Regions from separate parts of the Streptomyces sp. NPDC014801 genome, predicted to be linked through region 2. Evidence: riboswitches for the same ligand, from Rfam matches in the RefSeq annotation. Region 2 holds a riboswitch; each other region holds the start of a gene.
What was found. A riboswitch is a leader RNA that binds a small molecule or an ion and turns the genes downstream of it on or off. The one in region 2 is predicted to bind cyclic di-AMP.
Positions count from the first base shown of each region.

Region 1: it holds a riboswitch for cyclic di-AMP, as region 2 does, so the genes downstream of both, ACF1AL_RS17010 (M23 family metallopeptidase) here and ACF1AL_RS18960 (transglycosylase SLT domain-containing protein) in region 2, are expected to answer to the same signal.
Region 3: it holds a riboswitch for cyclic di-AMP, as region 2 does, so the genes downstream of both, ACF1AL_RS33595 (M23 family metallopeptidase) here and ACF1AL_RS18960 (transglycosylase SLT domain-containing protein) in region 2, are expected to answer to the same signal.

Region 1 covers NZ_JBIBXG010000006.1:418,061-428,476, forward strand. The annotation lists gene ACF1AL_RS16980 (thymidine kinase) at 1-461, opposite strand, end outside; gene ACF1AL_RS16985 (alkaline phosphatase family protein) at 541-1,731, opposite strand; gene ACF1AL_RS16990 (DUF5998 family protein) at 1,731-2,327, opposite strand; gene ACF1AL_RS16995 (GNAT family N-acetyltransferase) at 2,636-5,686, opposite strand; gene ACF1AL_RS17000 (HPr family phosphocarrier protein) at 5,866-6,147, shown strand; gene ACF1AL_RS17005 (GntR family transcriptional regulator) at 6,416-7,111, opposite strand; gene ACF1AL_RS17010 (M23 family metallopeptidase) at 7,324-8,067, opposite strand; cyclic di-AMP (ydaO/yuaA leader) riboswitch at 8,080-8,233, opposite strand; gene ACF1AL_RS17015 (M16 family metallopeptidase) at 8,924-10,312, opposite strand; gene ACF1AL_RS17020 (M16 family metallopeptidase) at 10,309-10,416, opposite strand, start outside.
Region 2 covers NZ_JBIBXG010000007.1:302,065-312,480, reverse strand. The annotation lists gene ACF1AL_RS18980 (ATP-grasp domain-containing protein) at 176-1,432, shown strand; gene ACF1AL_RS18975 (FAD-dependent oxidoreductase) at 1,493-2,695, shown strand; gene ACF1AL_RS18970 (hypothetical protein) at 2,711-3,388, opposite strand; gene ACF1AL_RS18965 (HAD family hydrolase) at 3,510-4,316, shown strand; gene ACF1AL_RS18960 (transglycosylase SLT domain-containing protein) at 4,361-4,855, opposite strand; cyclic di-AMP (ydaO/yuaA leader) riboswitch at 4,861-5,044, opposite strand; gene ACF1AL_RS18955 (polyprenyl synthetase family protein) at 5,623-6,633, shown strand; gene ACF1AL_RS18950 (outer membrane lipoprotein carrier protein LolA) at 7,057-8,367, shown strand; gene ACF1AL_RS18945 (ABC transporter ATP-binding protein) at 8,411-9,385, shown strand; gene ACF1AL_RS18940 (ABC transporter permease) at 9,372-10,253, shown strand; gene ACF1AL_RS18935 (flavodoxin family protein) at 10,294-10,416, opposite strand, start outside.
Region 3 covers NZ_JBIBXG010000015.1:222,153-232,568, forward strand. The annotation lists gene ACF1AL_RS33575 (MarR family winged helix-turn-helix transcriptional regulator) at 1-16, shown strand, start outside; gene ribA (GTP cyclohydrolase II) at 137-781, shown strand; tRNA gene ACF1AL_RS33585 (tRNA-Met) at 863-936, shown strand; gene ACF1AL_RS33590 (PP2C family protein-serine/threonine phosphatase) at 1,202-2,419, shown strand; cyclic di-AMP (ydaO/yuaA leader) riboswitch at 2,661-2,817, shown strand; gene ACF1AL_RS33595 (M23 family metallopeptidase) at 2,829-3,863, shown strand; gene ACF1AL_RS33600 (aldo/keto reductase) at 4,091-5,035, shown strand; gene ACF1AL_RS33605 (PrsW family intramembrane metalloprotease) at 5,136-6,497, opposite strand; gene trmB (tRNA (guanosine(46)-N7)-methyltransferase TrmB) at 6,548-7,366, opposite strand; gene lhgO (L-2-hydroxyglutarate oxidase) at 7,502-8,722, opposite strand; gene ACF1AL_RS33620 (MFS transporter) at 8,800-10,221, opposite strand.

The sequences.
Region 1 (10,416 bases), on a different contig from region 2:
TGCGTGGCGCGGGCGCCGCACCAGCACAGGGCCTCCACCTGGAGGACCTCGACCCGGTCGGCCAGTTCCACGAGCCGCTGCGAGCCGGGGAACAGCTTGGTGCGGAAGTCGGTGGTGATGCCGAAGGCGTAGACGTCGAGCTCCAGGTCGTCGACGATCCGCGCGAGCTGGTCGATCTGCTCGGGCGCCAGGAACTGCGCCTCGTCCGCGATCACGTAGTCCGCGCGGCCGCCGTGCGAGAGGTGGTCGACGAGATAGGCGTACAGGTCCATCCCGTCCGCGACCTCCACCGCGTCGGTGACCAGGCCGAGGCGGGAGGACAGCTTGCCCTCGCCGGCACGGTCGTCGCGGGTGAAGATCATGCCGGCCAGGCCGCGGGCGGACCGGTTGTGCTCGATCTGCAGAGCCAGCGTCGACTTCCCGCAGTCCATGGTTCCGGAGAAGAACACCAGCTCGGGCATGGGGAGATGAGCACCTTTCGGTGGAGGAGACGGGCGGAGGGCGGCTCGCGGGGCGCCTGGTGGACGTCCTTCGGGCGCCTCAGGAGCGTACTTCGAGCAGCGGGACGAGTTGTTCGGCAGGGGTCATCGAGCCGTGGTTGCCGACCATCGCCGACTCGTTCGGCTCCCGCTGGGAGGCGATGAGCAGCACGTCGTCGTGGGCGGCCGCGACGATGTCGCCGATGCGCGCGTACACGCGGTCGTCGATGTGCGGGCCGAACCAGCCGGCCTCGATGGCCTCGTCCCGGGAGGCGACCCAGAAGCGGTCGCCGAGCACCTCGCGCCAGACGGTCACGACGTCGCCCGCGGCGCCGTCCACCGCGTAGACGTGCCGGGCGCGGCCCTCTCCGCCGAGCAGGGCGACGCCGGCGCGCAGCTCCCAGTCCTCGTCGAAGTCGATGCGGTGGTCCTCGTCGAACGGGATGTCGACCATGCCGTGGTCGGCGGTGATGTACAGCGCGCTGCGCGGCGGGAGCTGCTCGGCCAGCCGCTGGGCGAGCCGGTCGACGTACATGAGCTGGCCGCGCCAGGTGTCGGAGGCGACGCCGTAGCGGTGGCCGGAGCCGTCCAGCTCGGCGTAGTACGTGTAGACCAGGGAGCGGTCCGCGGCGGCCAGTTGCTCGGCCGCGAGGTCCATCCGCTCCTCGCCGGTGAGCCGCCCGTGGAAGGTGCCGCCGCTGAGGGCGACCTTGGTGAGCGGGGTGTTCTCGAAGGTGGGCGAGGACACCTGCGCGGCGTGCACCCCGGCCTCGTGGGCCTGCTGGAAGACCGTGGGATACGGCTGCCAGGGGCGCGGCGAGGTCCACGGGTGCCAGCGCAGCTGGTTCATCAGCTCGCCGGTGTCGGGGTTGCGGGCGGTGTAGCCGGGCAGGCCGTGCCGGCCCGGGGGCAGCCCGGTGCCGACGGAGGCGAGGGAGACCGCGGTGGTCGCCGGGTAGGCGGCGGTGATCGGGCGGCCGGTGCCGCCGCGCGAGGCCGCCAGCAGGGAGGTGAGGAAGGGGGCCTCGTCCGGGTGGGCGGTGAGCTGCTCCCAGCCGAGGCCGTCGATCAGGAAGACGCAGTTGCGGTCGGCGGGCGCCAGCTCCGGGATCGCGGCGTCCAGGCCGGGCACGCCCATGCCGGCGGCGAGGGTGGGGAGCAGGTCGGCCAGGGAACCGCTGCCGTACTCGGGGACGGGGGCGGAGGCGAGGGCGAGGGGTTCCGGGTGCGGCTCCCAGGCGGTGTGGACCATCAGCGGGTGATGTCCGCCGTGGCCTCGGAGATGGCCTGGGCGAAGGCGAGCGCCTGGCGGACGGTCTCCGGGCCGTCACCCGCCTCGCTGACGCGCAGGCTCAGGTCGTCCGCGGTGGAGTTGCCGGTGTAGCCGTGGTCCGCGTCGCAGTTCGGGTCGCCGCAGGCGGCGGGCTCCAGGTCGATGCGGGAGACGGCGCCCCAGCCGATGGTCAGCACGACCTCGCGCGGCAGCGTGCCCGGCGTGTACGACTCCGGGTTGGCGACCACGCGGCTGACCACGACCGACGAGATCCGGTCCAGCTTGACCGACTCCGTGGACGTCGTGGCGTAGGGCGTCGGGGAGGTGCTGTCGGCGCTCTGCTCGTCGGTGTGGCTGACGATGAAGCGGGTGCCGGTGAGGACGAGCACGGTCACGTGCCGCCGCACCTCGTTCTGGTCGAAGGTGGTCTCCTGGTGGACCAGGTACGACCGGATGGGCTCGCCGCCCACGGCGGCCTCCACCGCCTCGGCCACGAGGGCCGGGTAGTAGCCGCTGCGTTCGATCGCCGCACGCAGCCCCTGGGTCGTCGTACTGGTCTTGGCCATGCGCCCCATCCTACGGGGGACCACTGACTGCGAGGGACCCGTCACGGGGTACCGGTGGGCCTGACAGGGGACCTGTGAGGACCGTCATGTCCGCGGACGGTCGCGGTCCGGGTCGTCGGCACGCCGGGCCCTGCGACGGCCGGGGTCCGCGCGGGGGGCGTACGTCGCGCCGGCGACGGCCGGGGTCCGCGCGGGGGGGGGCGTGCGTCGCGCCGGCGGCGGCCGGGGTACGCGCGGGTCCGTGCGTCACGCCCGCACCGCGCGGGGGCGTGCGCCGCGCCCGCGGCCGCGGGGTCCGGTCGGGGCCGGCCGCGGTCTCAGTACGCCGGCAGTGTGCGCGGGCCGAGGTCGTCGCGGGCGGGCGGCGGGGCCAGGCGTACGGAGGCGCCGAGCACGCTCAGGCCGTGCGGGGCCACGACGACGGGTTCCAGGGTGACCGCGACGACCTCGGGGTGATCGTCGACCAGCCGGGACACTCGCAGCATCAGCTCCTCCAGGGCGGGCGTGTCGACCGGCGTCGAGCCGCGCCAGCCGAACAGCAGCGGGGCCGTGCGGATCGACCTGACCAGGGAGGTCGCGTCCCGGTCGGTGACCGGTATGAGCCGGTGCGCCGTGTCGCCGAGCAGCTGGGAGGCCGCTCCGGCCAGGCCGAAGGACAGCACGGCTCCGGCGGCCGGGTCGATGACGGCCCGGACGACCGTGTCGACACCGCGCGGTGCCATGACCTGCACCACCGGCCGCAGCTCCTCCGGCTTGCCGAACAGCTCAGTCAACTCGGTGTAGGCCCGGCGCAGTTGCTCCTCGTCCGCCAGGTCCAGGCGTACGCCGCCGAGGTCGGCGCGGTGCCTGAGGTGCGGGGCGGTGGCCTTGAGGGCGACCGGGTAGCCGAGGGCGCGGGCGGCCTCGGCGGCGTCGTCCGGGGTGGGCGCGGGCAGGGCGGGGCGGACGTGGATGCCGTAGTGACCGAGGAGTTCGCCGGTGTCCTCGGCGGAGAGCGTCAGGCCCTGGCCGCGGGCCAGCAGGGCGTCGATACGGCGGGCGGCGCCCTTGACGTCGATGTCGTCGTACTCGGGCACCTTGCCGGGGTCGGCGGCCTCGCGGCGCCACTGGGCGTACCGCACGGCCTCGGCCAGCGCGCGGACGGCCCGCTCGGCGGCGGGGTAGGCGGGGATCAGGTGGGTGTCCTCGGGGGCGCCGGCGGGCGGGCCGTCGGGCGTGTCGGCGGGGGGTGCGGGGTCTGCGGGAGTCGTCGCCGGGGCCGTGGCGCCCCAGCCGATCGTCGGTCCCGCGCCGCCGCTCGTGAGTCCCGCGCCGCCGGTCGTGAGCCCCGTGCGGCCGACCGTCGGTCCCGCGCCGTCGGTCGTGGCCGTCAGCCCCCTGCCGTCCGGCGCCGGCGTCACCGCCGGTGCGCCTGCCGTCGCCGTCCGCGCCCCGGCACCGGGGACGGGCGCGGCGGGGGTGCCGCCGCGGCCCGGCGTGGCCGGTACGCGCGTGTCCGTCTGCGGCGCGGTGCTGGCCGCGGCGGACAGGGCCTCCGCCAGGCCGCCGAGTTCGACGTGCACCACCAGCACCGGCTTGCCGGGGGCGGCCGCCACCGCGGAGCGCAGGGCCTGCGCCAGCTCCGCGTCGCCCGGGGAGCCCTCGCCGATCGCCGGGATGGCGGTCACCACGACGGCGTCGCAGGTGTCGTCGGCGAGGGCGTGCGCCAGTGCGGCGCGGAAGTCCTCGGCCGAGGCCGCGGTGGTCAGGTCCAGCGGGGGGTGCGGGCGCAGGCCGTGGGCCAGGCACTGGTCGTAGGTGAGCACGCCCAGGGACTCGGAGTTGCCGAGGATCGCCACGCGCGGTCCGGCGGGCAGCGGCTGGCGGGCGAGCAGGAGGCCCGCGTCGACCAGCTCGGTGATCGTGTCGACGCGGATGACGCCGGCCTGGCGCAGCAGCGCGGACACCGTGGCGTGCGGCAGGCGGGTCGCCCGGACGGCGTGCCCCTGCGGCGCGGAGCCGGCGCTCTGGACGACGACCAGCGGCTTCGCGGCCGCCGTACGCCGGGCGAGGCGGGTGAACTTGCGCGGGTTGCCGATGGACTCCAGGTACATCAGGGCCACGTCGGTGTCCGGGTCGTCGTACCAGTACTGCAGGACGTCGTTGCCGGAGACGTCCGCACGGTTGCCGGAGGAGACGAAGGTCGACACGCCGGTGACGCCGGTGACACCGCCGCCGCGCCGGTGCAGCCGGGACAGCAGGGCGATACCGATGGCGCCGGACTGGGCGAACAGGCCGATGCGGCCCGGGCGCGGCATCTCGGGGGCCAGGGAGGCGTTCAGCCGGACGTCCGCGGAGGTGTTGATGACGCCGAAGGCGTTGGGGCCGATGATCCGCATGCCGTACGTGCGTGCCTGGCGGACGAGTTCGCGCTGGCGCTCACGTCCGTCGGGGCCGCTCTCGGCGTACCCGGCGGAGATCACCACGAGGCCCTGCACGCCGTGCTCGCCGCACTCGGTGACGATCGCGGGCACGTGGTCGGCCGGGACGGCGACGACGGCGAGGTCGACGGGGCCGTCGATCTCGCGCACCGAGCGGTGGGCGGGCACGCCGTCCAGCTCGGTGACGTCGGGCCCGAAGGCGCGGTTCACGGCGTACAGGCGGCCGGTGAAGCCGCCCTCGCGGAGGTTGCCGAGGATGCTGCGGCCGACGCCGCCCAGGGCGCGGCCGGTGCCGACGACGGCGACCGAGCCGGGCATGAGCAGCCGTTGCACGGAGCGGGCCTCGGCGCGCTGCTCGCGCGCGTACTGCACGGCGAGGGAGCGCTCGGTGGGCTCCAGGTCGAACTCCAGGCGGACGACGCCGTCCTCGAAGCTGCGCTTCTGGGTGTACCCGGCGTCCGTGAACACCTTGATCATCTTGGTGTTGGCGGGCAGCACCTCGGCGGCGAAGCGGCGGATGCCGCGCTCGCGGGCGACGGCGGCGATGTGTTCGAGCAGGGCGGAGGCGACGCCGCGGCCCTGGTGGGCGTCCTGGACTAGGAAGGCGACCTCGGCTTCGTCGGCCGGTGCGGACGCGGGCATTCCGTTCGCGCCGATCCGGTCGTAGCGTACGGTTGCGATGAACTCGCCGCCGATCGTGGCCGCGAGTCCCACCCTGTCCACAAAGTCGTGGTGTGTGAAGCGGTGGACGTCCTTCGCGGACAGGCGCGGGTAGGGCGCGAAGAAGCGGTAGTACTTCGACTCGTCCGACACCTGCTCGTAGAAGCTGACCAGGCGGTCCGCGTCATCGACGGTGATGGGGCGGATCCGCGCGGTGCCGCCGTCGCGCAGCACCACGTCGGCCTCCCAGTGGGCGGGGTACTCCTGCCTGTCCGACGCGCTCTGCATGGGGCCCAGAGTACGGCTCGCGTACGACAACGGCGCGGGGCACTCTGTGGAGGACGGATGCCGGGTCGAGGCCGAGGCCCGGTGATCGCGTCCGGATGGGGTCCATGGACCTCTCCGGGCATGCTTCACCGTATGGGAAACTGGTCTAGACAACCCTGAGAACTGAAGGGCAGCAACACATGGCTGAGCGCCGCGTCAACGTCGGCTGGGCCGAGGGCCTCCACGCCCGCCCCGCCTCCATCTTCGTCCGAGCCGCCACGGCCACAGGCGTCCCGGTGACGATCGCCAAGGCCGGCGGCACCCCGGTCAACGCGGCCTCCATGCTGGCCGTCCTCGGCCTGGGCGCCCAGGGCGGCGAGGAGATCGTCCTCGCGTCCGACGCCGAGGGTGCGGACGCCGCACTGGACCGTCTGGCGAAGCTGGTCTCCGAGGGCCTCGAGGAGCTCCCCGAGACCGTCTGAGTCACGGCATGAAAGAAACCGCGTCGGCCTTTCCGGTCGGCGCGGTTTCGCGTTTTCCGGTCGACGCGGTCTCGCGCTTTCCGGTCGGTGCGGTCTCGCTTTCCGGTCGGTGCGGTCTCGCGCTTTCGGCATTTACGGTGGGTACGTCCGCGGAATTCGCGGAGTGCCCGGGAAATGGGCGCGCCGATGAGCGGGTCATGAGCAGGTCTCATTATTCGACCCCGAGGGCAGGAACCGAATATCCCACTCTTTGTATACGGCGCCCGTGTTAATGCCGCAGGCCCGGTGTGTTGACGGCATGTTGCGAAGTCCTCACGCGCTCGGGGCGGTCGCCGGCGCCGGGGCGGCGCAGCCGGTGGGCGGCCGTGGAGCGCTCGGTGTGCAGCGCGGCAACCGCCCGCGCCCGCTCGCTGTCGCCGCGCGCCACCGCGTCCACGATGGCGCCGTGCTCCGCCCACACGTCCACGGGGCCGGCCGACGGCTCCACCGTGTACAGCCAGGCGATCTTGTGCCGCAGCTGGGTGAGCGCCGCGGTCAGGGCCTGGCTGCCGCAGGCCTGGGCGAGCGTCTCGTGGAACCAGCCGTCCAGGGAGCGCAGCTCGTCACCGGTGCCGTGCCGGGCGCGCTCCCGGCCGAGCCGCACCAGGCCGCGCAGCACCTTCAGATGCGCCTCGGTGCGCCGCTGGGCGGCCCGCGCGGCACCCAGCGGCTCCAGCAGCGTCCGCATCTCCAGCAGATCGGCCGCGTCCTGCTCGGTGGGCTCGGCCACGCACGCGCCCGCGTGCCGCCGCGTCACGACGAAACCCTCGGCCTCCAGGGTGCGCAGCGCCTCGCGCACCGGTACCCGGGAGACGCCGTAGCGGCGGGCGAGCACTTCCTCGGTGAGCCGGCTGCCGCGCTCGTGGATACCGGCGACGATGTCGTCCCGGATCGCCGTGCACACCGAATGCGCCGGAATACGCATGTCCGACCTCCGTCTTGATCCCCGTGAAACGCCGACGATGGACGCGTGTTCCGTGACTCTATTCCAAGGGGCCGGAATTTCCGACGGCGGGCCGGATTCCATGGATATTTTTTGGTCGGCAGGATGGCGGGACGGGGTGGAGGGGCGGAAAAACGGCGAAAGCCCCGGCTCGGTGATCCGGGGCTTTCGTTCGACGCTTGCTGCCGGGGACGTCAGAGGTTGACGCCGTGCGCGCGCAGATAGGCGACCGGGTCGATGTCGGAGCCGTACTCCGGGGAGGTGCGCGCCTCGAAGTGCAGGTGCGGACCGGTGACGTTGCCGGTGGCGCCGGACAGGCCTATCTGCTGGCCGGCCACGACCTGCTGGCCCACGACGACGCCGATCGACGACAGGTGCCCGTACTGGGTGTACGTGCCGTCGTGCATGCGGATGACGATCTGGTTGCCGTAGGCGCCGCCCCAGCCGGTCTCGACGACGGTGCCGTAGCCGACCGCGTGCACCGTGGTGCCGGTCGCGGCGTGGAAGTCGATGCCGGTGTGGTGGCCGGAGGACCACAGGGAGCTGCTCGCCTCGTACCCCGTGGAGACGTACGAGTGAGCGATCGGGGCCACGTACGTGGTCAGGAGCTTGCGCTGGGCCTCGCGGGCGGCGCGCTCCTTGGCCTCGCGGGCCCGCTCGGCGGCGGCCTTGCGCGCGGCCTCCTCGGCGGCCTTCTGCTCGGCGGCCTGCTTCTGCGCCTCGGCCTGCGCGTCGATCTGCTGGGCGACCGAGTCGTCGGCGGTGATCACGGGGAGCAGGCCGGTCTGCTCGGCGGAGGTTTCGGCCGCGAGCGCGGGGGCGGCGAGGGTGCCGATGACGCCGGTGGTGGTGAGGGCGGCGATACCGGCGGCCTGCGCGGTGGTGCGCTTCATGCGGCTCGGACGGCGGTGCTTCCCGGTGGCGCAGACGAACGCCATGTGGTGGCTGATCCTTTCCTTCCCTCTCGCCTACCGGGTTAGCTGACGGGTTCGGAGCAGGAAGGTCTCCTACGGGCCCCCTCGCGGGCGCCCGATTCACCCCAGGGACGTGTGGGTCCCCGGCTCCCCTGGCTCGCGCCGTACGGGGACTCGGCGATGGCTGTCCGGTGCCGCGGGTGCGGCGCACTGCCTGACGGACAGCCCGGATGAAGCTACGGTGAGCGACCTTCAAAGCTCAAACGAATCAGTGGTTTTGTAGCGCATCCCACAGGTCAGACAGGCAACCTCCGCCCCAATTCGGGCATTCGGGCGATGCGACGCCTTCGATCCCAAACGACGCGGGGTGCGCGGGGATGGCGGCTGTCGGCGGCGGGGGCGGGGCGCCGGGAGACAGGGGAAGGCCCCTGGTGGTCCGTCAACCACCAAGGCCCTGCGTGCGGGTGTGTCCGCGGCCGGGGGGCGCGGTGCGGGTGTGCCTGTGGCCAGCGGGGCTCGCGGTGCGCATGCGTCTGCGGCCAGTGGTGTGCACGGTGCGGGTGCGGGTGCTCCTGCGGCCAGTGGGCGCGTTGTGCGTATCTGCGGCCACGGGGATCTGCGGTGACGGTGCGCATCGGCTTGCCTGGGCCCCCGGTACCCGGTGCGCCCACTGGGCACCGGGGCGGCCGTAGAGCACCAGGGCGGCCGTGAGGCGGCCGCAGCGCGCGCCTGGACGCGCGGCACTGCGGCGGGCGGGCGGTACGCACGCGCTCACGCCCCCGGGACGCGACGTGTGCGGGCCTAGCGGCCGCCAGGCCATCAGGGCGCCACGCGCGCGTGCACGCTCCGCCGCCGGCAGGGCATGCACGCGCGGGTGCGTCTACTCCGCGCTGACCACCGAGACCGTGCCGATGCCGAGGGCCTCGACGGGCTCCTTGATCTGCCCGGCGTCGCCGACCAGAACGGTCACCAGGCGGTCCACCGGGAACGCGTTCACGACGGCCGCGGTGGCCTCGACGGTGCCGGTCGCGGCGAGCTGCTGGTACAGCGCCGCCTGGTAGTCGTCCGGCAGGTGCTGCTCGACCTGGTCGGCCAGCGTGCCCGCGACGGCCGCCGCGGTCTCGTACTTCAGCGGGGCCACCCCGACGAGGTTCTGTACGGCGACGTCGCGTTCGGCGTCGGTCAGGCCCTCGGCCGCCAGGGTGCGCAGCACGGTGAAGAGGTCGTCGAGCGCCGGACCGGTGTTCGGCGTGTCGACGGAACCGCTGATGGCGAGCATCGCGGCGCCCGAGCCGTCGGGGGCGGAACGCAGCACCTGGCTGAAGGCGCGCACGCCGTAGGTGTAGCCCTTCTCCTCGCGCAGGACGCGGTCCAGGCGGGAGGTGAGGGTGCCGCCGAGGCAGTACGTGCCGAGCACCTGCGCCGGCCACACGCGGTCGTGCCGGTCGGGGCCGATCCGCCCGATGAGCAGCTGCGTCTGGACGGCGCCGGGACGGTCGACGATGACGACGCGGCCGGTGTCGTCGGCCGTCACCGCCGGCACGGGCCGCGGCTCGGTGCGCGAGCCCGTCCAGGCGCCCAGGGTGTCGCCGAGGAGCGCGTCCAGGTCGATGCCGGTCAAGTCGCCGACGACGACCGCGGTGGCGGTGGCGGGGCGTACGTGCCGCTCGTAGAAGGCCCGCACGGCGGCCGCGTCGATCGCGGTGACCGTGTCCTCGGTGCCCTGGCGCGGGCGGGACATGCGCGAGGTCGCCGGGAAGAGCTCCTTGGACAGCTCCTTCGCGGCGCGGCGGGAGGGGTTGGCCAGCTCGTGCGGGATCTCGTCGAGGCGGTTGCGCACCAGCCGCTCGACCTCGCTGTCGGCGAAGGCGGGCGCCCGGAGCGCGTCGGCGACCAGGCCGAGGCCCTTGGCCAGCCGGGAGGCGGGCACCTCCAGGCTGATGCGGACGCCGGGGTGGTCGGCGTGCGCGTCGAGGGTGGCGCCGGCGCGCTCCAGCTCGGCGGCGAACTCCTCGGCGGTGTGCTTGTCGGTGCCCTCGGAGAAGGCGCGCGCCATGATCGTGGCGACGCCGTCGAGGCCGGCCGGCTCGGCGTCCAGGGGCGCGTCGAGGATCACCTCGACGGCGACGACCTGCTGGCCGGGGCGGTGGCAGCGCAGCACGGTCAGGCCGTTGTCGAGCGTGCCCCGCTCGGGGGCCGGGAACGCCCACGGCTTGGCCTCGCCCGCCTGGGGCTGCGGGTGGAACTCCATGGTGGCGAGCTCGGTCACTTGGCCGTCTCCTCGTCGTCGTTGCCGGCCTCTACGGTCGCTTCCTGCTCGGGGTCCTCGGGCACGGCGGCGTCCGGGGCTGCCTGCGTCTTCGGCTCGTACAC
Region 2 (10,416 bases):
CACGTTACGGCCGAGCCGCCCTCTTGGGCAGTGTCTAAAGAGTTTGCAATGTCCGTTATGGCCTTGTCGGAGGTGGCAATTCCGGCTTAGCGTCCTTTGCGGGGAACACGGACGGAGTGCATCCGTTCCGTCGGGGGGACACGTGGGGGGACCCGTGGCCAGGAGTGCCGCAAGCGTGCCGTTCCAGGCCGACCGCGAGGTGCCGGGCCTGATCGTGAAGTTCGGTGACTACCCGCTCCACCACGGCGGCGTCGGCGCGATCCGCAGCCTGGGCCGGCTGGGCGTGCCCATGTACGCCATCACCGAGGACCGGTACACGCCGGCCGCGTCCTCCCGCTATCTGCGGCGGGCGTTCGTGTGGCCGACGACGGGCACCGAGCAGCCGGGCCGCCTGGTGGAGGGGCTGCTGCGGATCGGGCGCCGGATCGGCCGGCCGGCCGTGCTGATCCCGACCGACGAGGAGGCCGCGGTGCTGATCGCCGAGCACCAGGACGACCTCGCCGGGCCGTTCCTCTTCCCGCGCGTGGCGCCGGACCTGCCACGCCGGCTGGCCAGCAAGCAGGGGCTGCACGAGCTGTGCGCCGAGCACGGCATCGCCAGCCCGGCGGCCGCGTTCCCGCGGTCGTACGAGGACATCGTGGCGTTCGCGGACACGGCCCGCTTCCCGGTGGTGGCCAAGAACCGGGAGGCGTTCCTGCGCCGGGAGCGGCCCGCCGTCCACGGCACCACGCGGATCTCCACCCGGGACGGGCTGCTCGCCCTGGCCCGGGACTGGGGCGAGCGGCCGGGGGTGATCCTGCAGGAGTACCTGCCGCGCGAGCAGGCCGAGGACTGGATCGTGCACGCCTACTTCGGTGCCGACTCCACGCCCCTGGCCCTGTTCACCGGCGTCAAGGTGCGCTCGTGGCCGCCGCACGCCGGGATGACGGCGAACGCCTACGTCGTCGACAACCCGGAACTCGCCGACCTCGCCGCACGTTTCATCAAACAGATCGGCTTCACCGGCGTCGTCGACCTCGACCTGCGCTTCGACCGGCGCGACGGACAGTACAAACTCCTCGACTTCAACCCGCGCGTGGGCGCCCAGTTCCGCCTCTTCGAGAACGAGGCATTGGTGGACGTGGTCCGCGCCCTGCACCTGGATCTGACCGGGCGCCCCGTTCCGGAGGGGGAACAGCGCGCCGGCCACCGCTACATCGTGGAGAACATCGACCTGCCCGCCCTGCTCGCCTACCGCCGCAGCGGCTACACGACGCCGCACGCGCCGGCCCGGCCGAGCGGCACGGAGCTGGCCTGGTTCGCGGGTGACGACCCGCTGCCGTTCCTCACGATGCTCGCGCGCTTCGTGCGACCCGGCGCGAAGCACCTCTATGAGCTGTGGCGGACCCACCGCCGCGGCAGCACCGGACCGGGCGGACGCCGCCGGACGTAGCACCGGCACCGTCCCGGCCGGAACACGAAGTGACGACATGACGTCCTGGGGAGGGACTTCGTGAACCAACCGGTTGCAGTCATCGGGGCAGGCCCGTTCGGCCTGTCCACCGCCGCCCATCTGCGCGCCCGCGGCATGCCCGTGCGGGTCTTCGGTGACCCGATGGTGAGCTGGCGCGACAACATGCCCGCCGGCATGCTCCTGAAGTCGACCCCCGCCGCCTCGACCATCGACAGCCCGCAGCGCGGGTACACCCTCGCCGACTACTGCGACGCGGCCGGCGTCCGGCGTCTGGTCACCGACGAGGACATCATCCCCGTCGAGACGTTCATCGCCTACGGCGAGTGGTTCCAGCAGAAACTGGTGCCCGACCTGGAGCGGGTGCGGGTGGTCTCCGTGGACCGGCGCGCCGGCGGGGGGTTCGAGCTGAAGCTGGACTCCGGGGAGCAGTTCACCGCGCAGGCCGTCGTCGTGGCGACCGGCCTGTCCGGGCTGGCGCACCTGCCCCGCGAGCTGGCCGCCGCCGCGCCCGACGGACCCGCCCCCGCATCGGCGGTGTCCCACAGTTCCCAGCACCACGACCTGAGCCGGTTCGCCGGCCGGGAGCTGATCGTCGTCGGCGCGGGACAGTCGGCGCTGGAGACGGCGGTGCTCGCCGCCGAGGCCGGGGCCCGGGTCCGGGTGGTCGCCCGCGGCCGGGGCCGGGTCGCCTTCGGCGCGCCGCCCTGGGACCAGCCCCGGCTGCGGCCCGAGTCGCCGTTCGGCCGGGCCTGGTCGCTGTGGGCGCTCAGCTACTACCCGCACCCCTACCGCCGTCTGCCCGCCGGGATACGCCACTACCTGGTCCGCCGGGTGCTCGGGCCGCTCGGCGCCTGGTGGCTGCGGGGGCGCTTCGCGGAGACCGTGCAGGTCAGCGAGGTGCAGCGGATCGTGCGGGCCGAGGCGACGGGCGAGGGGGCCACCCTCACCGTGCGCAGCCACGCCGGCCGCACCGAGCGGCTCGCCGCCGACCACGTCATCGCGGCCACCGGCTACCGGGTGGACATCGCGGCCATGGACTTCCTGGGCCACGAGCTGCGTACCGCCCTCGCGGTCAGCCGCGGCACGCCGAAGCTGGGCGCCGGATACGTGTCGTCGGTTCCCGGCCTGTACTTCACGGGCCTGCCGGCGGCCGGTTCCTACGGTCCGGTGATGCGGTTCGTGTGCGGCACGGAGTTCGCCTCGCCCCGCCTGGCCCGGCACCTGATGGCGGCCCACGGCTGACGGCCGGGGGGTGGGCTACGCCCCTTGGGCGTGCTGCCAGTCCAGGAAGCCGGTGATCAGGCCGGGCGGGTTGGCGGCCTCGGTGGCCTCCACCTCCCAGCCGGGGCAGTCCATGTCGAACACCACGATCGGCAGCGGGCGGCCGAGGATCTCCTCGATCAGGCCGCTCGCGTGCAGATGGCGGGCGAGGCCGGTGCAGGCGTCGGCGAAGTACTCCCACAGCCCCTCGCTCGTGCCGTCCTCCTCGTCGCAGCTCATGCCGTCCTCCTCGTCGCAGCTCATGCCGTCCTGCTCGTCGCCGCTCGTGCCGTCCTGCTCGTCGCGCACGGCCTTGGGCAGGGCGGGATCGCCGGTGCCGTCGTCGTACCACAGCCCGAGCTCCTTGGCCCGCTCGACGAAGAGGGCGCCGCCGGCCGGGTCCTCGGGGACGTTGCCGAGCATCTCGAAGCCGTCGAGGAGCCAGCAGGCGTAGTTCCAGCGGGCCTCGCCCGGGTCCTCGGCGCGCCGCTCCCGGGCGTACTGGGACTCGGTGTTGTAGCCGATGGCGACGTAGGGGTGCCGGTCGTCGTCCAGGCGCCAGATACGGAAGGAGAGGGCGTAGATCTCGGGGACGTCGGCGGCGGGGAAGCGGGCGAGGACGCCGGCGGCGGCCTGCCGGAGGTGCTGCTGGAAACGGTCCGGTCCGGCGGTCACGACGTGGGCCTCCCCCTGGTGAGTGAGAGGTCAGCCTGCCACAGCGGCGGGGGGCCCGAAGGGGCCGGGGAGGAGGCGCGGCCGGTGGTGAACGGGGGGCTTCCGGGGTCCGTATTCTCTGATCATGGCCGCCCTCGCATATGCCCTCATCGCCACTGACCTGGACGGAACGCTGCTGCGCGGCGACGACACGCTCTCCGACCGGTCACGGGCCGCGCTCGCGCGGGCGGTGCGGGCCGGCGCCCGGCATCTGGTGGTGACGGGCCGCCCGGCGCCCCGGGTGCGGCCGCTGCTGGAGGACCTGGGTTCCACGGGGCTCGCGGTGTGCGGGCAGGGCGCGCAGGTGTACGACGCGGGGGCGGACCGGCTGCTGTGGTCGGTGACGCTGGACCGGGAGCTGGCCGAGACGGCGCTCGGCAAGATCGAGGCCGAGGTGGGGGAGGTCTACGCCGCGGTCGACCAGGACGGGGTGGACGGGCTGACGCTGATCGAGCCCGGCTACCGGATGCCGCACCCGACGCTGCCGGCGGTGCGGGTCGGGCGGCGCGACGATCTGTGGGGCGAGCCGATCAGCAAGGTGCTGCTGCGCCATCCCGAACTGTCCGACGACGCGCTGGCGGCGACGGCCCGCGCGGTGGTCGGCTCGCTGGCGACGGTGACGATGTCGGGGCCGGGCACGGTGGAGCTGCAGCCGTGCGGGGTCACCAAGGCGACGGGGCTGGCGCTGGCGGCCGACCGTCTCGGGCTGGGCGCGGAGCGGGCGCTGGCATTCGGGGACATGCCGAACGACATCCCGATGTTCGCCTGGGCCGCCCGCGGGGTGGCCATGGCCAACGCCCATCCGGAGCTGAAGGCCGTGGCCGACGAGATCACCTTGTCGAACGAGGACGACGGCATCGCCGTCGTCCTCGAACGACTCTTCAGATGACGGAGGCGGCTCGGCCCCGTCAGGACGCGCTGAGCTCAGCCGGCTCAGTACGCGCTGAACACGTTGTCGATCGAGCCGTAGCGGGCGGCCGCGTAGTTGCAGGCCGCGGTGATGTTGGCGATCGGGTCGTACGGGTCCATGGAGGTGCCGGGCACGTGGTAGGCGAGGAAGGTCGGGTCGATGACCTGCAGCAGGCCCTTGGAGGGGGTGCCGGCGGCCGCGTTGGAGTCCCACAGGTTGATGGCGGCCGGGTTGCCGGAGGACTCGCGGATGATGTTGCGGTAGATCCCGTCGTAGGTGCCGGGGATGCCGCGCTGGGCCATGATGTCCAGCGACTGGCGGATCCAGCCGTCCAGGTTGTTCGGGTAGACCGAGTTGGCGGCGGTGATCACGGTCGCGGTGGAGGCCGGCGTGGCGGCGGAGGCGCTGGTGGCGCCGAAGAGCGGGAGCGCGAGGGCGGCGGCACCCGTGCCGGCGACGGCGAGGGTGCGGACGAGGCGGGACGTGCGGGTGCGGCGGTGCTGACCGGCAGCGGGCATGGCGAAGTTCCTCTCCGGCGCCTGCGAGGTGAGCTGTCGGGTTCGGGCTGGAGATGCCCGGCCGGCCGCGGAAGGCGGCACGGCTTCACCCCGAGCCGGTCCGGGGCGTCGTCGGGGCGACGACGTCCGGTTCGGCGACTTACCTGGGTCCCCCGCTCCTGCCGTACACGGATGAGTTGGTCCGATGGTGGGTGCCGGACGGCGGCAGGATTAGGCGTCCATCCGACAGGCCGGGAAGTTATGCGAGAGCACATGCCGGGAACAAGTACCGGATTCACCTATCGCCCTAGTTGACCTTGGTAGGGGCCGTTTGGGTGTCTTGATCCTTTGCTACTGCCAAGCCTCAACTCGCTTGGGGGAACTGGGGAAGCGAGGGTTCCGGCAGTCGGGGACCGGCGAGGGGTCCGCGTGACCCAATTCACTGGTGTCACAGGCGCAACACATTTGGAACCAAGGTGACCAAGGTGATTCGGCTGATTAATTACGGCAAAACGGGCAGTAGGGTCGTGTTCCGGCGCGATCGGCCGGGCGGCTCGCACAGGGTGGGGGAGTGGTCTCCCGGGTGTGAGCATGGTGGATAACGGTACTTTTCGGCTGATCAGATGTGGTCGATCAACATATCGGGCGTGATCCGATACCGCCTGGCCTGTAACCGTGGGCGCTATCGGTGATCGAAACGTGACCGGATACGCTGACTTGAGTGATGGCAGCGACCTATCGACAAACCGCGTAATCGCCAACCGGCACCAGCAGACAGGAGACCCCTCGTGACCGTCGTCGGGCCGTTCGGGCTGAGCGTGCGGGACCAGGCTCTCGAAGCCGATGTCCAGGCCGGATTGGCGGCTGTCGAGGAAGGGTTGCTCGAGGCCACCAAGAGCGAGGTTCCCTTCATCACGGAGGCCGCGCAGCACCTGGTGCGGGCGGGCGGGAAGCGGTTCCGGCCGCTGCTCGTGATGCTCGCGGCGCAGTTCGGTGATCCGTACGCGCCGGGTGTCGTGCCGTCCGCCGTCGTGGTGGAGCTGACCCACCTCGCGACGCTGTACCACGACGACGTCATGGACGAGGCGGCCGTGCGCCGCGGCGTGCCCAGCGCGAACACCCGGTGGGGCAACTCCGTCGCCGTCCTGACCGGCGACTTCCTCTTCGCCCGGGCCTCGCAGATCCTCGCCGACCTCGGACCGGAGGCGGTCCGGGTCCAGGCTCTCGCGTTCGAGCGGCTGGTCACCGGCCAGATCCTGGAGACCGCGGGCCCGCAGGACGGCCGGGACCCGGTCGACCACTACCTCGAGGTGCTCGGCGGCAAGACGGGGTCGCTGGTCGCGGTCTCGTGCCGGTTCGGCGCGATGATGTCCGGCGCCGACGAGACGGTCGTGGACGTGCTCACCCAGTACGGGGAGCGGCTCGGCGTCGCCTTCCAGCTCGCCGACGACGTACTCGACATCGCCTCCGACTCGCACGAGTCCGGCAAGACGCCGGGCACGGACCTGCGCGAGGGCATCCCGACGCTGCCGGTGCTGCGGCTGCGGGAGCGGGCCGAGCGGCTGGGGCTGCCGGAGGACCGCGCCCTGTGCGAGCTGCTCGACTCCGACCTCAGCGACGACGCGCGGCACGCGGAGGCGCTCGCCGCGCTGCGCGCGCACCCCGCGCTGGAGCAGGCGCGCCGCGACACCGTCCGCTACGCCGAGGAGGCGCGGGCCGCGCTGGCCCCGCTGCGGGAGTGCGACGCCAAGGTGGCCCTGATGGAGCTGTGCGACGCGGTGGTCCACCGGGCGGGCTGACCCGGCCGCCGGCGGATCGCCCCTCGGGCGCCGCACGTGCGTCCCGGCCCTTCCGGTCCGGGACGACTCCGCCACGGAGCCCCGCCATGAACCCCGGCCGGCCCAGGGGGTGTCTCTGGCTGCCGTGCCCTTCGCCCCGCCGTCCCCTTCGCCCCGCCGTACCCCCGCCGCATCCCCCGTGTCCCCCACATCCCCTACGGGTAAGGGGAGCTGACCCCTCGCCATGTCATACCCCAGCAGTACATGGAGTTGACTCCGTGGGGTGACGACCGGCGGCGGCCGATTTGGTCTGATGGGAAGCACGAAAGACACCACTCCTCACCGATTCGGGTGAGAATGGCGGCTTGGGGTGGGGCCCGCCGGGAGCGCACGCCGCGGGTCACGGGACGGACAGCCGCCGCCGACGACGGAGGTAGCGCACAGATGGCACCGTTTGGAACCGAGGACAGGGCGACGGCCGCGGGCGAGCCGGCCGGTCCGCCGCACGGGGGGCGTCGCAAGGTCGCGCGGTACGCCGTGCCCGCGACGGTCGTGGGCGTGGCCGCCGCGACGATCGGGATCGTTCCCGCGCTCGCCAGCTCCGGGGACCCGGACCTGCCGGCGATCAGCGCCCAGCAGCTCATCGAGAAGATCGCGGCGTCGGACGTCCAGCAGTTCTCCGGCACCGTCCGCGTCAACACCGACCTGGGCCTGCCCGACCTCGGCGGGCTCGCCGGCGGTCTGGGCGGCGGCGCGGCCGGGGGCGGCGGTGACGGGTCGTCCGCCGACCCGTCCGCCAAGGTGACCGAACTCGCCACCGGCTCGCACACGTTGCGGGTGGCCGCCGACGGCCCGGACCGGCAGAAGGTCTCCGTGCTGGAGGACGCCGCCGAGTACAGCCTCATTCACCACGGCAAGGACGTCTGGGGCTACGACAGCAAGTCCAACGAGGTCTTCCACACCACCGCGGACGACGCGGGCCGAAGCGCACCGGACAAGGACAAGCAGGGCAAGGACAAGCAGGGCAAGGACGGGCACGGCAAGGGCGAGCGGGGCGCGGAGAACTTCACCGGTACGCCCAAGGACTTCGCCGAGCAGGCCCTCAAGGCCGCCGGCCCCACGACCTCGGTCACCGTGGACGGCACCGCGCAGGTGGCCGGCCGCGACGCCTACAAGCTGGTGATCAAGCCCAAGCAGTCCGGTACCACGGTCGGGGCCATCAGCATCGCCGTGGACGCCAGGACCGGCGTGCCGCTGAAGTTCACCCTGACCCCGAAGAGCGGCGGCGCCGCCGTGGTCGACGTCGGCTTCACGCAGGTGAGCTTCGCCAAGCCGGCGGCCTCCACCTTCGACTTCACCCCGCCCAAGGGCGCCAAGGTGACCGAGGGCGGGGACCGTGCGCACCAGGGCAAGGGGGACGGGCCGCTGAAGGGCGGGCTCCCGGAGCACCTCCTGCCCACGCCGGGCGGTGAGCCGGGCAAGGGACCCGACGGGCTGAAGGTCATCGGCGAGGGCTGGAGCGCGATCGCCGCCTTCGACACCGGCGCCAAGGGCGGCGTGCCGTCCGGCAGCGAGGCCGGCGGTGACCTGGGCGGCTTCCTGGACTCCCTGGGCGACAAGGTTTCCGGCAAGTTCGGCAAGGGCACGGTGTTCTCCACCCGTCTGGTCAACGCCCTGATCACCGACGACGGCAAGGTCTACGTCGGCGCGGTCACCAAGGACGCCCTCGTCGAGGCGGCCGACGCGGGGAAGTGAGCGGGCGGGACACCACCCGCCCGGGGAACGATCGGGGGAGCCGATGGACGACGCGCCCGCCGCACGGGGTGAGCAGGTGCCGGAGGACGAGTACGTCATCCACACCCGCGCCCTCACCAAGCGCTACCGCGGCGGGCAGCTCGCCGTCGACGCCCTGGACCTGAGCGTCCCGGCGGGCAGCGTCTTCGGCTTCCTCGGCCCGAACGGCTCGGGCAAGACCACCACCATCCGCATGCTGATGGGCCTCATCGAGCCGACCTCCGGCACCGCGCGGGTGCTCGGGCAGTTCATGCCCCGGGCGGCCCGCTCGGTGCTGCCGCGGGTCGGCGCGCTGATCGAGGGACCCGCGCTGTACGGCTTCCTCTCCGGCCGCGACAACCTGCTGCGCTACGACGCCGCCGACCCGACGGCCGATCCGCGCACCCGGCGCACCCGCGTCGCCGCGGCGCTGGACCGGGTGGGGCTGACGGCGGCCGCCGGCAAGAAGGCGAAGGCGTACTCGCTGGGGATGAAGCAGCGGCTGGGGCTGGCCGCGGCGCTGCTCCAGCCCCGCCGGCTGCTCGTCCTGGACGAGCCGACCAACGGGCTCGACCCGCAGGGCATGCGGGAGATCCGCGCCCTCGTCCGTGAGCTCGCCTCCGACGGCACGACCGTCTTCCTCTCCTCCCACCTCCTCGACGAGATCGAGCAGGTGTGCACGCACGCCGCCGTGATGGCGCGCGGACGGCTGCTCGTCCAGGGCTCGGTCGCCGAGCTGGCGGCACGGGCGCGCGGACGGCTGGTGGTGACCACGCCGGACGTCTCCGACGCGGCCCGGGTGCTGAAGGAGCAGGGGGTCGGTGACGTCGTCGTGGCGGAGGACCGGGTGACGGGCGAGCCGCCGGAGCGTGAACTGGCCGACGTCAACGCCGCGCTGGTCGCGGCCGGGGTGCGGGTGCGCGGGTTCGGTGTGGAACGGGCCTCGCTGGAGGACGCGTTCGTGGCGCTGACCGGGGAGGGCTTCGATGTCGCAGGCTGACACCACCGCCGGGGCGGTCCGCGCGGTCCGCCCGCTGTGGACCCTCGGTCTCTTCCGCAGCGAGCTGCTGGTCACCCTGCGGCGCTGGCGCACGCTCGCGCTGCTCGGCGTGCTGGCGGCGGTGCCCGTGCTGGTCGGGATCGCCGTGAAGATCGAGACGGGGGACGGCTCGTCGGCGGGGCCGCGGGGCGGGGAGGGACCGGCGTTCATCTCGCAGGTCACCAACAACGGCCTGTTCCTCGTCTTCACGGCACTGGCCGCGACCCTGCCGTTCTTCCTGCCGATGGCGGTCGGGGTGATCGCGGGCGACGCGATCGCCGGCGAGGCGAACGCGGGCACCCTGCGCTATCTCCTCGTCGCCCCGGCCGGCCGTACCCGGCTGCTGCTCGCCAAGTACACGACGACGATGGCCTTCTGTCTGCTCGCCACCCTCGTGGTCGCCGTCTCGGCGCTGCTGGTGGGGGCGTTGCTCTTCCCGCTCGGCGATCTGACGACCATCTCCGGGACACGGATCAGCTTCGCGGAGGGGCTGGGCCGGGCGCTGCTGATCGCCCTGGTCGTCGCCGCGTCGCTGGTCGGGGTGGCGGCGGTGGGACTGTTCGTCTCCACGCTCACCAACAGCGGCATCGCGGCGATGGCGACGACCGTGGGCCTGCTGATCACCGTGCAGATCCTGGACCAGTTCCCCCAGCTGCACGCGATCCAGCCGTATCTCTTCCCCCACTACTGGCTGTCCTTCGCCGACCTGATGCGCGAACCGGTCTACTGGGACGGCCTGGTCAGAAACCTCGGCCTGCAGGGCCTGTACGCCGTGGTGTTCGGCTCGGCGGCCTGGGCCCGCTTCACGGCGAAGGACATCACCGTCTAGAGCCGCACGCGCTCAAGCAACTCGCGGTATGTGCTGTGGCTCACGCGCTCTCGTACGGGAAGCGGGCGAGCGGTGCCTCGCCGGAGAAGAAGGTCTTGGCGCGGGTGAGCGCCGCGTGGTCGCTCAGTACGTCGCCGGGGCGGCTGCCGTTGCCGAGCAGGAC
Region 3 (10,416 bases), on a different contig from region 2:
GCCGTCGTGCGGGTGAGACGCGTCACAGGGTGACCGCGCGCCTGTTGCTTCAAGTTTCAAGCAGCAGTAGGGTTCCGGACGAACCTTCTGCTTCAAATCTGAAGCAGTCGTACGGAACGGAACCCGGAGTTCCCGCATGGCCGACACCACCGTTGTCCCCGCCGCCACCCCGCGCGCCCGCGTCCGGGTCCCGCTGACCTTCCCCGACGGCTACCGCGCCGACGCCGAGCTCGTCACCTTCCACGGCCTCGCCGACGGGCGGGAGCACCTCGCCGTCGTCCTCGGGGACCCCGGTGGCGTGCCGCTCGTCCGCCTGCACTCCGAGTGCCTGACCGGGGACGTCTTCGGCTCCGCCCGCTGCGACTGCGGCCCCCAGCTGCGCGAGGCCGTCGAGCGCATCGCCGACCGCGGCGGCATCCTGCTCTACCTGCGCCAGGAAGGGCGCGGCATCGGGCTCTACAACAAGCTCGACGCCTACGCCCTCCAGGACCAGGGCCTGGACACCTACGCCGCCAACGCCGCCCTCGGCCTGCCCGAGGACGCCCGCGACTACACCGCCGCCGCGCAGATGCTCACCGCCCTCGGGATCGGCACGCTGGACCTGCTGTCCAACAATCCCGACAAGGCCGGCCAGCTGCGCGCCCTCGGGCTCGACGTCCGCGACCGGGTCCCGACCGGTGTCTTCCCCACCCCGCACAACGTCCGCTACCTGCGCGCGAAGGTGCTGCAGACCCAGCACACGCTGCCGCTCGCGGACCTCACGGAGCGCTGCGTGGTCTGACCGCGAGAGGGGTCGGGCGGGCCCGCCGGGGAACCTCGTCGCGAGCCGCCTCGCGGATGCCGTACACTGGAATCACAACGACGCGGGGTGGAGCAGCTCGGTAGCTCGCTGGGCTCATAACCCAGAGGTCGCAGGTTCAAATCCTGTCCCCGCTACTGAAGGCCGAGGGCCGGAAGCCGAAAGGTTTCCGGCCCTCGGTTTTTTCTCGTCCACCCCCGGCCGCCGCCTTTTTTGGTCTTCCACGGCTCCGGGCGCCGTCTTTCCCTTCCTCCGGCTCCGTGCGCCGTCCTTACCTTCCTCCCCGGCTGCGGCCACCGTCGCCGGTGTCATCCGGTCGGCCCTCACCGCTCGCCGTGCGCGCCCGCACCGGGAAACCTGACAGGCGGAACGACGGCGGACAAGGACGGTGGGAGACGAGCGGTGCGGCCTGCAGACGCGACGGAGGACGGGCCGTACTCCCGGACCGGAGGTGGGCCCTGCACACCCGCCGGTGACACTCCCGTCGTCCTGGACCCCCTGCCGGAGCCCGGGCCGGCAAACGGTCCGGAACCGCGGCCCGACGCGGGACGGCGGGTGTCGTTCGTGCGGGCCTTCGCGCAGGTGCTGCCGGTGCTCCTGATCGTCGTCGGCGGCGTGTACGACTACTGCACCCCGTCGGAGTTCACCGCGGCCCCCTTCTTCACCGCCGCGCCCCTGGTCGCCGCCCCGCTCTACAGCCGGCGCGGCACCGTGGTCACCGGGCTCGCGGCCGTGCTCGTCGTGTTCGCGCTGCACCTCACGCTCGGCATCGTGTGGCACACCGACGCCGTCACCGAACTGGCCACCGTCGCCACCGTCGCCGCCCTGGCCGTGCTCATCAACGCGCTCGCGCGCCGCAGCAGCGAGCAGCTCGCCTCCGCCCGCGAGGTCGCCGAGGCCGCCCAGCGGGCCGTCCTACCCGAACCCGCCGAGCGGATCGGCGGTTTCCAGATCGCCGCCTGCTACGAGGCCGCCCGCGCCGACGCCTTCATCGGCGGCGACCTGTACGCCGTGCAGGACAGCCCGCACGGCGTCCGGCTGATCGTCGGGGACGTGCGCGGCAAGGGCATGGGCGCGGTGGCCGCCGTCGCCGTGGTCATCGGGGCGTTCCGGGAGGCCGCCGAGCAGGAGGCCACTCTGGAGGACGTCGCCCTGCGGCTGGAGCGGGCGCTGTCCCGCGAGGGCGCCCGGCGCGCGGGACTGGACGCCTTCGAGGGGTTCACCACCGCCGTCCTCGCCGAACTCCCGCACGGCGACGGCGTCGTCCGCATCCTCAACCGCGGCCACCCTCCGCCGGTCCTGCTGCACGCGGACGGCACCCTGCGCACGCTGCCGCCCGCCGAACCCGCGCTGCCGCTCGGCATGGGCGAGCTCGGCCCCGGCTCCGACCGGGCCGACGAGACCGGCTTCCCGGGCGGCGCCACCCTGCTGCTGTACACCGACGGCCTCTCCGAGAGCCGTGACCGCCACGGCCGGTTCTACGACGTCGAGGCGCGCCTGGCGGGCCGGGTCGTCGACGAGCCCGGTGCCCTGCTGCAGGCCGTCGCCGACGATGTGCGCCGGCACTCCGGCGGCGGCATGACGGACGACATGGCGCTGCTCGCCGTACGCCGCCCCTGACGGGTCACCCTGGGTGAGCGGGCGAACCCCCTCCGATAACAATTGACGCACCATCACCGAAACCAGGTTTTGAACCTGACGACTGAGGGGCGGTCAAGTCGCCCGGTTTGCACCGGTCGTGGCGTGTAAGTGCCGGCCGGAAAAGTTAATGATCAAGCCGAACGGCTTGGAATCCGACCACCGGGTCTATTAACGTTCGATAACGCAGCGCGGTCGTCCCAGCCGTCACAAGAGACGGCTCCGTGCTCACGCGCCGAATCCCGTAGGGAACCGGGGAACCACCACCTTGGGGTGAATCACGCGGAAGCCGCCGTCCGACGACGAGCGGTATACGCGCGTAGGAGACCTTCCTGCTCCGAACCCGTCAGCTAACCCGGTAGGCGAGACGGAAGGAAAGGAGTACGCCCGCGTGGCGTCCAACCGGCCTGCCCCGACAGCCCCGTTCGTGCCCAGCCAGCACGGCCCCGAGACCCTGGTCTACGGCGGCCACCGCACCGACGAGGGCCCGTGGGAGGAGTGGAATCCCACCGAGGACTCCGTCCGTCCCGTCCGCGGCCGGCACCGCGTCGCCAAGCAGCGCGGCGGACTCGCCCGCAGCTCCACCGTCCTCGGCGTCGGCGTCATCGCCGCCGTCGGCGCGGGCGGCATGGCCAGCGCGAACACCGGCAAGCCGCCGGTGTCCATCTCCATGCCCGACCTGCCCTCCGTCGGCTCGCTGATCTCCGACCACGAGGACGACCGGCCGCAGGGCTCGGCCACCCCGCTCAGCGACATCGCCGCCGGCTCCGACGCCGGCGCGCAGGGCACCACCGACGCCGGCGAGGCGCTGCGCAACCGCATCATGGCGCAGGCCGAGTCGCAGCAGGTCCAGGTCGACGTCAAGGCGCAGGCCGCCGCCGAGGCCGCCGTCGCCCGGCAGGCCGCAGAGGCCGCCGCGAAGGCCGAGAAGGAGGCCGCCGCCAAGGCCGCCGCCGCGAAGGAGAAGGCGGAGGAGGAGGCCAAGAAGAAGGCCGAGGCCGAGCGCCTCGCCGAGCTGGCCAAGCAGTACACGCTGCCGACCTCCTCGTACACGATCACCTCCACCTTCGGCCAGGCCGGCTCCATGTGGTCCTCCGGCTACCACACGGGCCTCGACTTCGCCGCCCCCACCGGCACGCTGATCAAGGCCGTCCACAGTGGCACGATCACCGAGGCGGGCTGGGCCGGCTCCTACGGCTACCGCACGATCCTCACCCTCGACGACGGCACCGAGCTGTGGTTCTGCCACCAGTCGTCGATCAGCGTCAGCGCCGGGCAGAAGGTCGCCACCGGCGACGTCATCGGCCGGGTCGGCGCCACCGGCAACGTGACCGGCCCGCACCTGCACCTGGAGGTCCACCCCGACGGGCAGGCCTCCGGCATCGACCCGATGGCGTGGCTGCGGGACAAGGGCCTCACGCCCTGACCCCTCGCCCGGTTCCTCCCGCCTGACGCCTCGCCCGGTCCCTCACGCCCTGACGCCTCGCCCGGTTCCGCCCGCCTGGCCCTCGCCCGGTTCCCGGTCCCCGGCGGTCCTGACGACACCCCCCCGACGTCAGGGCTGCCGGTCGGGCGTCGCCGGGCGTTCGTGTTTTACATGCTGTTGGTTCGCGTGCGGAATGGGTCGTTCACGCCGGTGCGTTGAAACGGGGCATGACTGCTCTTCGCAAGCTCGGTTCGTCCGACCTCGAGGTCTTCCCGCTCGCCCTCGGCGGCAACGTCTTCGGCTGGACCGCGGACGAGGCGACCTCGTTCGCCGTCCTCGACGCCTACACCGCCGCCGGCGGCAACTTCGTCGACACCGCCGATGCCTACTCCGCCTGGGTCGACGGCAACCAGGGCGGGGAGTCCGAGACGATCATCGGCAAGTGGGTCAAGGCCCGCGGCAACCGCGACGACGTCGTCATCGCCACCAAGGTCAGCCAGCACCCCGAGTACCGGGGCCTGAGCGCCGCGAACATCAAGGCCGCCGCCGACGCCTCCCTGCGCCGCCTCGGCACCGACCGCATCGACCTCTACTACACCCACTACGACCAGCCCGAGGTCCCGGTCGAGGAGATCATCGGCGCGCTGGACGAGCTGGTGCAGGCCGGCAAGGTCCGCCACATCGCCGCCTCCAACATCTCCGCCGAGCGCCTGCGCGCCTCCCTGGAGTTCTCCGACCGCGAGGGCCTCGCCCGGTACGTGGCGCTCCAGCCGCACTACAACCTCGTCTCCCGCGACACCTACGAGGGCGAGCTGCAGGACGTCGCCGACCGCGCCGGCCTCGCCGCCGTCCCCTACTACGCGCTGGCCTCCGGCTTCCTCACCGGCAAGTACCGGCCGGGCACGACCGTGGACAGCCCGCGCGCCGGCGGCGCCGCGCGGTACCTGGACTCGGAGCGCGGCCGCCGGGTCCTCGCCGCCCTCGACGAGATCGCCGCGGCCCACGACGCCCCGGTCGCCACCGTCGCCCTCGCCTGGCTCGCGGCCCGGCCGACCGTCGCCGCGCCCATCGCCTCCGCCCGCACGGTCGACCAGCTCCCGGCGCTGCTGGGCGTGGCGGACCTGAAGCTGACGGAGGCCGAGGTGACCCGGCTGACGGAGGCGTCGGCCTGACGGGACCCGGCTGACGGGTGTCCGGCCGACGGGTGTTCCCCCGTCTCCTCCCGTCGCCCCCTTCCCGCCTTCTCCCGGCGCGTGGCCCCGGCCCGGTCCCTTACGACCGGTAGGGGTTGTACGCCGGGTAGGCCGGGGCGGGGTAGGCGGCGGCCGGGTGCGCCGGACGCGTGGCGTACGGCTGGGGCGCCGGGGCGTGGGCCGGCCAGGGGTGCGCGGGCCACGGCAGCATCACCGGCACCGGGGGCGCCGCCGCGCGGGCCGCGTACTCCAGGGCCGGGCGCGCCACCTCCCTCAGGCGCCACAGCTCGTTCAGCAGCTCGCTCTCCCGTACGCCGAAGTCGGCGCCGGCGCGGCCACGGCGGCCCCGGTGGCGCAGGAAGGCCAGCGTCGTCGCGTACGCCTCGTAGCGCCCGACCTCCTTGGCGGCCGGCTTGCCCAGGTGGTGGGCGGCGTACTCGCGGGCCATGCGGCGCGCCCGCATCGAACCCAGCGCGAACGGCTCGGCGGGCGCGAGCCAGCCCGCGGGGACGTAGGCGGGCAGCTCCTCGCGGATCGTGCGCAGCTCGCGCTGCCGGGTCCAGATCACCAGCCACGTCAGCAGCCCGAACGCGGGCATCATGAACGCGCCGTACACCGCGAAGAAGCCGAACGGGCCGAAGGACGCGGACCCGTTCCACAGGGCGTGCAGGCACATCGCCAGCAGCAGCCCGCCCACCGGCAGCAGGGCCCGGCGCAGCCGCTGCCGCTCGCCCGAGAGCGCGGCGATGCCGAAGCCGAGGCCGGTCATCGTGGTGAACAGCGGGTGCGCGAACGGCGACATGATCACGCGGACGAAGAAGGTCGCCGCGGTGACGGAGGCGATGCCCCGGCCGCCGGTGAGCTGGTCGGTGCCGAAGGCGGTGCCGAGATAGAGGATGTTCTCGGTGAACGCGAAGCCGGTGGCGGTGATCCCGGCTATCACCACGCCGTCGACGATCCCGGTGAAGTGGCGTCTGCGGAAGAGGAAGACGAGCAGGACGGCTGCCGCCTTCGCGGACTCCTCGACGATCGGCGCTATCACGGTCGCGCCGAGGGTGTCCGCGCCGGACGGGTCGGCGGTCGTCGTCGCTATCCACTTCGTCGCGAAGCTGTTGGCGACGATGGCTATCAGCGCCGCCGCGCAGGCGCCCCAGGCGAACGCGAACACCAGGTTCCGCCAGGGGCCGGGCTCCACCCGGTCCAGCCAGCGGAAGGCGGCGATCAGCAGGGGCACGGGGAACACGGCGAGGCCGAGCCCCACGAGGAAGCCCTCGGTGCCGGTCTGCTCGCGCACCAGCGCGAGGATCACCAGCCCGGACACGGCGAGCAGCGTGATGAGCGCGCCGTACCGCACCCCTCTGCGCTGCCACCAGTGCGGATGGTGGAGCGCACCGTCGGCGGGTCCGCTCGGGTACGTCGGGTACGGGGGAGGCATGGCCACGGCATTGACCCTAACGAGGGACGGCGCCGCCCGCGACGTTGACGTCCGCGTCAGTGCGGATCTTGGTGGTTCCGCCGACGGAAGAGCAGGTCGTGCACGACGTGGCCCTTGTCCAGGCCCTGGCCCTCGAACCGGGTGAGCGGCCGGAAATCGGGGCGCGGGGCGAAACCGCCGTCCGGCTGCGTGTTCTCGAAGTCGGGGTGCGCGGTGAGCACCTCGAGCATCTGCTCGGCGTACGGCTCCCAGTCCGTGGCGCAGTGCAGGACCGCCCCGGGCTTGAGGCGGGTCGCGGCGAGCGTGAGGAACTCGGGCTGGATCAGCCGGCGCTTGTGGTGCCGCTTCTTGGGCCACGGGTCGGGGAAGTAGACGCGCAGGCCGTCGAGGGCGTCCGGGGTGAGCATCTCGCGCAGCAGGATGATCGCGTCGCCGTTGCCGACGCGGACGTTGGACAGGCCGTTGCGGTCGGCGAGATTGAGCAGGTTGCCCTGGCCGGGGGTGTGCACGTCCACGGCGAGGACGTTGGTCCCCGGGTCGGCGGCGGCCATCTGCGCGGTGGCCTCGCCCATCCCGAAGCCGATCTCCAGGACGACGGGGTTGTCGTTGCCGAACAGTTCGGCGAGGTCGATCGTGGTCTGCCCGTCGATGTCCAGGCCCCACTTGGGCCACAGCCGCTGCAGGGCGTCCGCCTGCCCGGCGGTCACCCGGCTGCGGCGCGGCTGGAAACTGCGGATCCGCCGCTCGAAGTGCGAACCGGCGGGGTCGGCCTTCGGCCCGTCCGGGAACCGCGGCTCCCCCTTGGCCCGGGTATGCCGAACGGACACACCGGGGGCGTGGCGGGAATCTTCGGGGCGGTGGAGAGAGTCAGACACAGTGAACCGATTGTACGGACCGGCCCACCCCCGGTGCGTCCACCGTGCGGCGCCTGCGCGGGTGGGTGGGTGGCTGATCGCACCCCACGGCGTTCACCCCCGGCGCCGGGCGCCACGTACCGCACGGCCCGGACGTCACACCGAGCCGAGTGCGGTCAGCGCCCTGCGGGCCACCTCCCGCCCGATCGGCAGCGAAGCGGTAGCCGCAGGCGACGGCGCGTTCAGCACATGCACCGCCCGCGCCCCCTCCCGGATCAGGAAGTCGTCCACCAGCGTCCCGTCCCGCAGCACCGCCTGCGCCCGCACCCCCGGCTCCGCCCGCACCAGGTCACGCTCCTCCACGGCCGGCAGCAACCGCCGCACCGCGTCCACGAACGCCCCCTTGGACACCGACCGCCGCAGCTCCCCGGCGCCGTAGCGCCAGTGGCGGCGGGCTATCTGCCAGGACCCGGGCCACGCCAGCGTCCCCGCCAGCTCCCGCGGCCGGACGACGCCCCACCCGTACCCCTCCCGGGCGAGCGCCGGCACCGCGTTGGGCCCGACGTGGACCCCGCCGTCGATGCCCCGCGTCAGATGCACCCCGAGGAAGGGGAACGCCGGATCGGGCACCGGATACACCAGCCCCCGCACCAGCTCCGGCCGCGCCAGCTCGTAGTACTCGCCCCGGAACGGCACGATCCGCACCTCGGGCTCGTCCCCGGTCAGCCGGGCCAGCTCGTCGCAGTACAGCCCGGCGCAGTTCACCAGGACCCGCGCGCGGACGACCTCGCCGCCCTCCGTGCGCACGGCGACCCCGAGCGACGGCCGCCGGTCGACCTGGACGACCCGCGCGCCGTAGCGGATCTCCGCGCCGGAGGACTCGGCGAGCTGCCGGGCGACGCCGACGTAGTCGCAGATCCCGGTCGTGCCGACGTGGATCGCCGCGAGGCCGCGCACCTCCGGCTCGTACTCCGCGATCTGCGCCGCGCCCAGCTCCCGCACCGGAATGCCGTTCTCCCGGCCGCGCTGCACGAGCGCGTGCAGCCGGGGCAGCTCGGCGCGGTCGGTGGCGACGATCAGCTTGCCGGTGACGGCGTGCTCGATGCCGTACTCGGCGCAGAACTTCACCATCTCCGCGGCGCCCCGCACCGCGAACCGCGCCTTGAGCGAGCCCGGCTTGTAGTAGATCCCGCTGTGGATGACGCCGCTGTTGCGCCCCGTCTGGTGCCGGGCCGGGCCCGGCTCCTTCTCCAGCACCGTCACGCGCGTCCCCGGCGCGGCACGCGTGATCGCGTACGCGGTGGACAGCCCGACGATCCCTCCGCCGACCACCAGCACGTCGCAGTCGTACGCGACCCCCTGCCGCACCTGCACCACCTCCCGCTTCGATAGTGCACTGCGCCACTGACAACGCCTTCAAACGCGGCGGGGCCCGCCGGTCCGCCTTGCCGGGGTCAGGCCGTCGTCAGCAGCGGCCGCGCCCGCTCGCGCAGCTCGACCACGCGCGGCTCGTCCCCGTACGGCTCCAGCCGGTGCAGCAGGTCCTTGACGTACTCCGTGGTGCGCGCGGACGAGATCCGGCCCGCGACCTCCACCGCCCGCACGCCCTGCTCGCAGGCCGCGTCGAGGTTGCCGGACTCCAGCTCGGCGACCGCCGCGACCACCAGCCGCAGCCCGTGCGAGCGCACGAACTCCTCCGTCGGCTGCGACAGCGCCTGCTCGGTGAAGCGGCGCACCTGGCGCGGCGCCTTCAGGTCGCGGTAGCACTCGGCGGCGTCGGCGGCGAACCGGTCGTAGGAGTAGAAGCCGAGCCAGGACGGGTCGTTGTCGCCGGGCCGGGCACGCTCCAGCCAGCTCTCGGCGGCCTTGAGCGCCGCGCCGGCGGCCTGCGCGTCCCCGGCGCGTGCGTGCGCGCGTGCCTCGACGAGGCGGAAGAAGCTCATGGTGCGGGCCGTGGCGAGCCCGCGGTTGCGTTCCAGGGCGGCCTGCGCGAGGTCGACGCCCTCGTCGCCGAAGCCCCGGTAGGTCGCCTGCAGGGACATGGAGGCCAGGACGTAGCCCCCGAGGGGGACGTCGGCCGCCGCGCGCGCGAGGCGCAGCGCCTGGATGTAGTAGCGCTGTGCGGCCTCCTGCTGGCCGGTGTCGAAGGCCATCCATCCGGCGAGCCGGGTGAGTTCGGCGGTCGCGCCGAACAGGGCGCGGCCCACCTCGTCGGAGTAGGAGCCGAGCAGCAGCGGTGCCGCCTCGACCCTTAAGCACTCCGGCACCATCGACGAACGCCAGTCGCCCCCGCCGTACTTGGAGTCCCACCGCCGGGCGTCCTCGGCGGCCTCCCGCAGCTTCTGCACATCGCTGTGGCCGACTTTGATCGGTGCGCCCGCGCTCTCCGCCGGGTTCGCCTCGCGCGCCACCGAGCTGTCGGCCGGGGTTATCAGCCACCGGGATGCGGGGGTCGCGTAGGCGCTCACGGCGAACGATCCGGCCAGCGACTGCCAGATGCCGCCGGAGCCGGCCCGGCGGCCGGCGAGGTCGAGGCGGTACAGCTCCGTGGCCGACTTCACCGCCTGTCCGACGTCGCGCGGGAAGGCCAGGCCCACCTCGGGCGCGGGGTCCGCGTCCGCCAGGCCGATCTCGTGCAGCGGCACCGGCCGGCCCAGCTTCTGGCCGATCGCGGCCGCGATCAGGTGCGGCGCGGCACCCTGCGGCACCATGCCCTTCGACACCCAGCGCGCCACCGAGGTCTTGTCGTAGCGAAGAGTCAACCCGCGCTGGGCGCCAAGATCGTTGACGCGCCGGGCGAGTCCTGCGTTGCTGATTCCCGCGAGGGCGAGAACGGCGCCGAGCTTTTCGTTCGGCCCGCGTTGCTCCCTGGACATGGCCACCCCTCGACACAGACGGCTGCCGCACTGGCATAACCACGCGGCATTCGTAAACCCAGCGTAGTTCCTCGGATTCCAAGCGTTAAGGGGCTTTGTTCCGGTTGGCGGGATTGTGGCCCGCACGGGAGTACGGGGCCGTGCACGCTGTGTCGCGGCGTGCTCCCGACGTGTGGCCGTGCGCCTGTGCGTGCG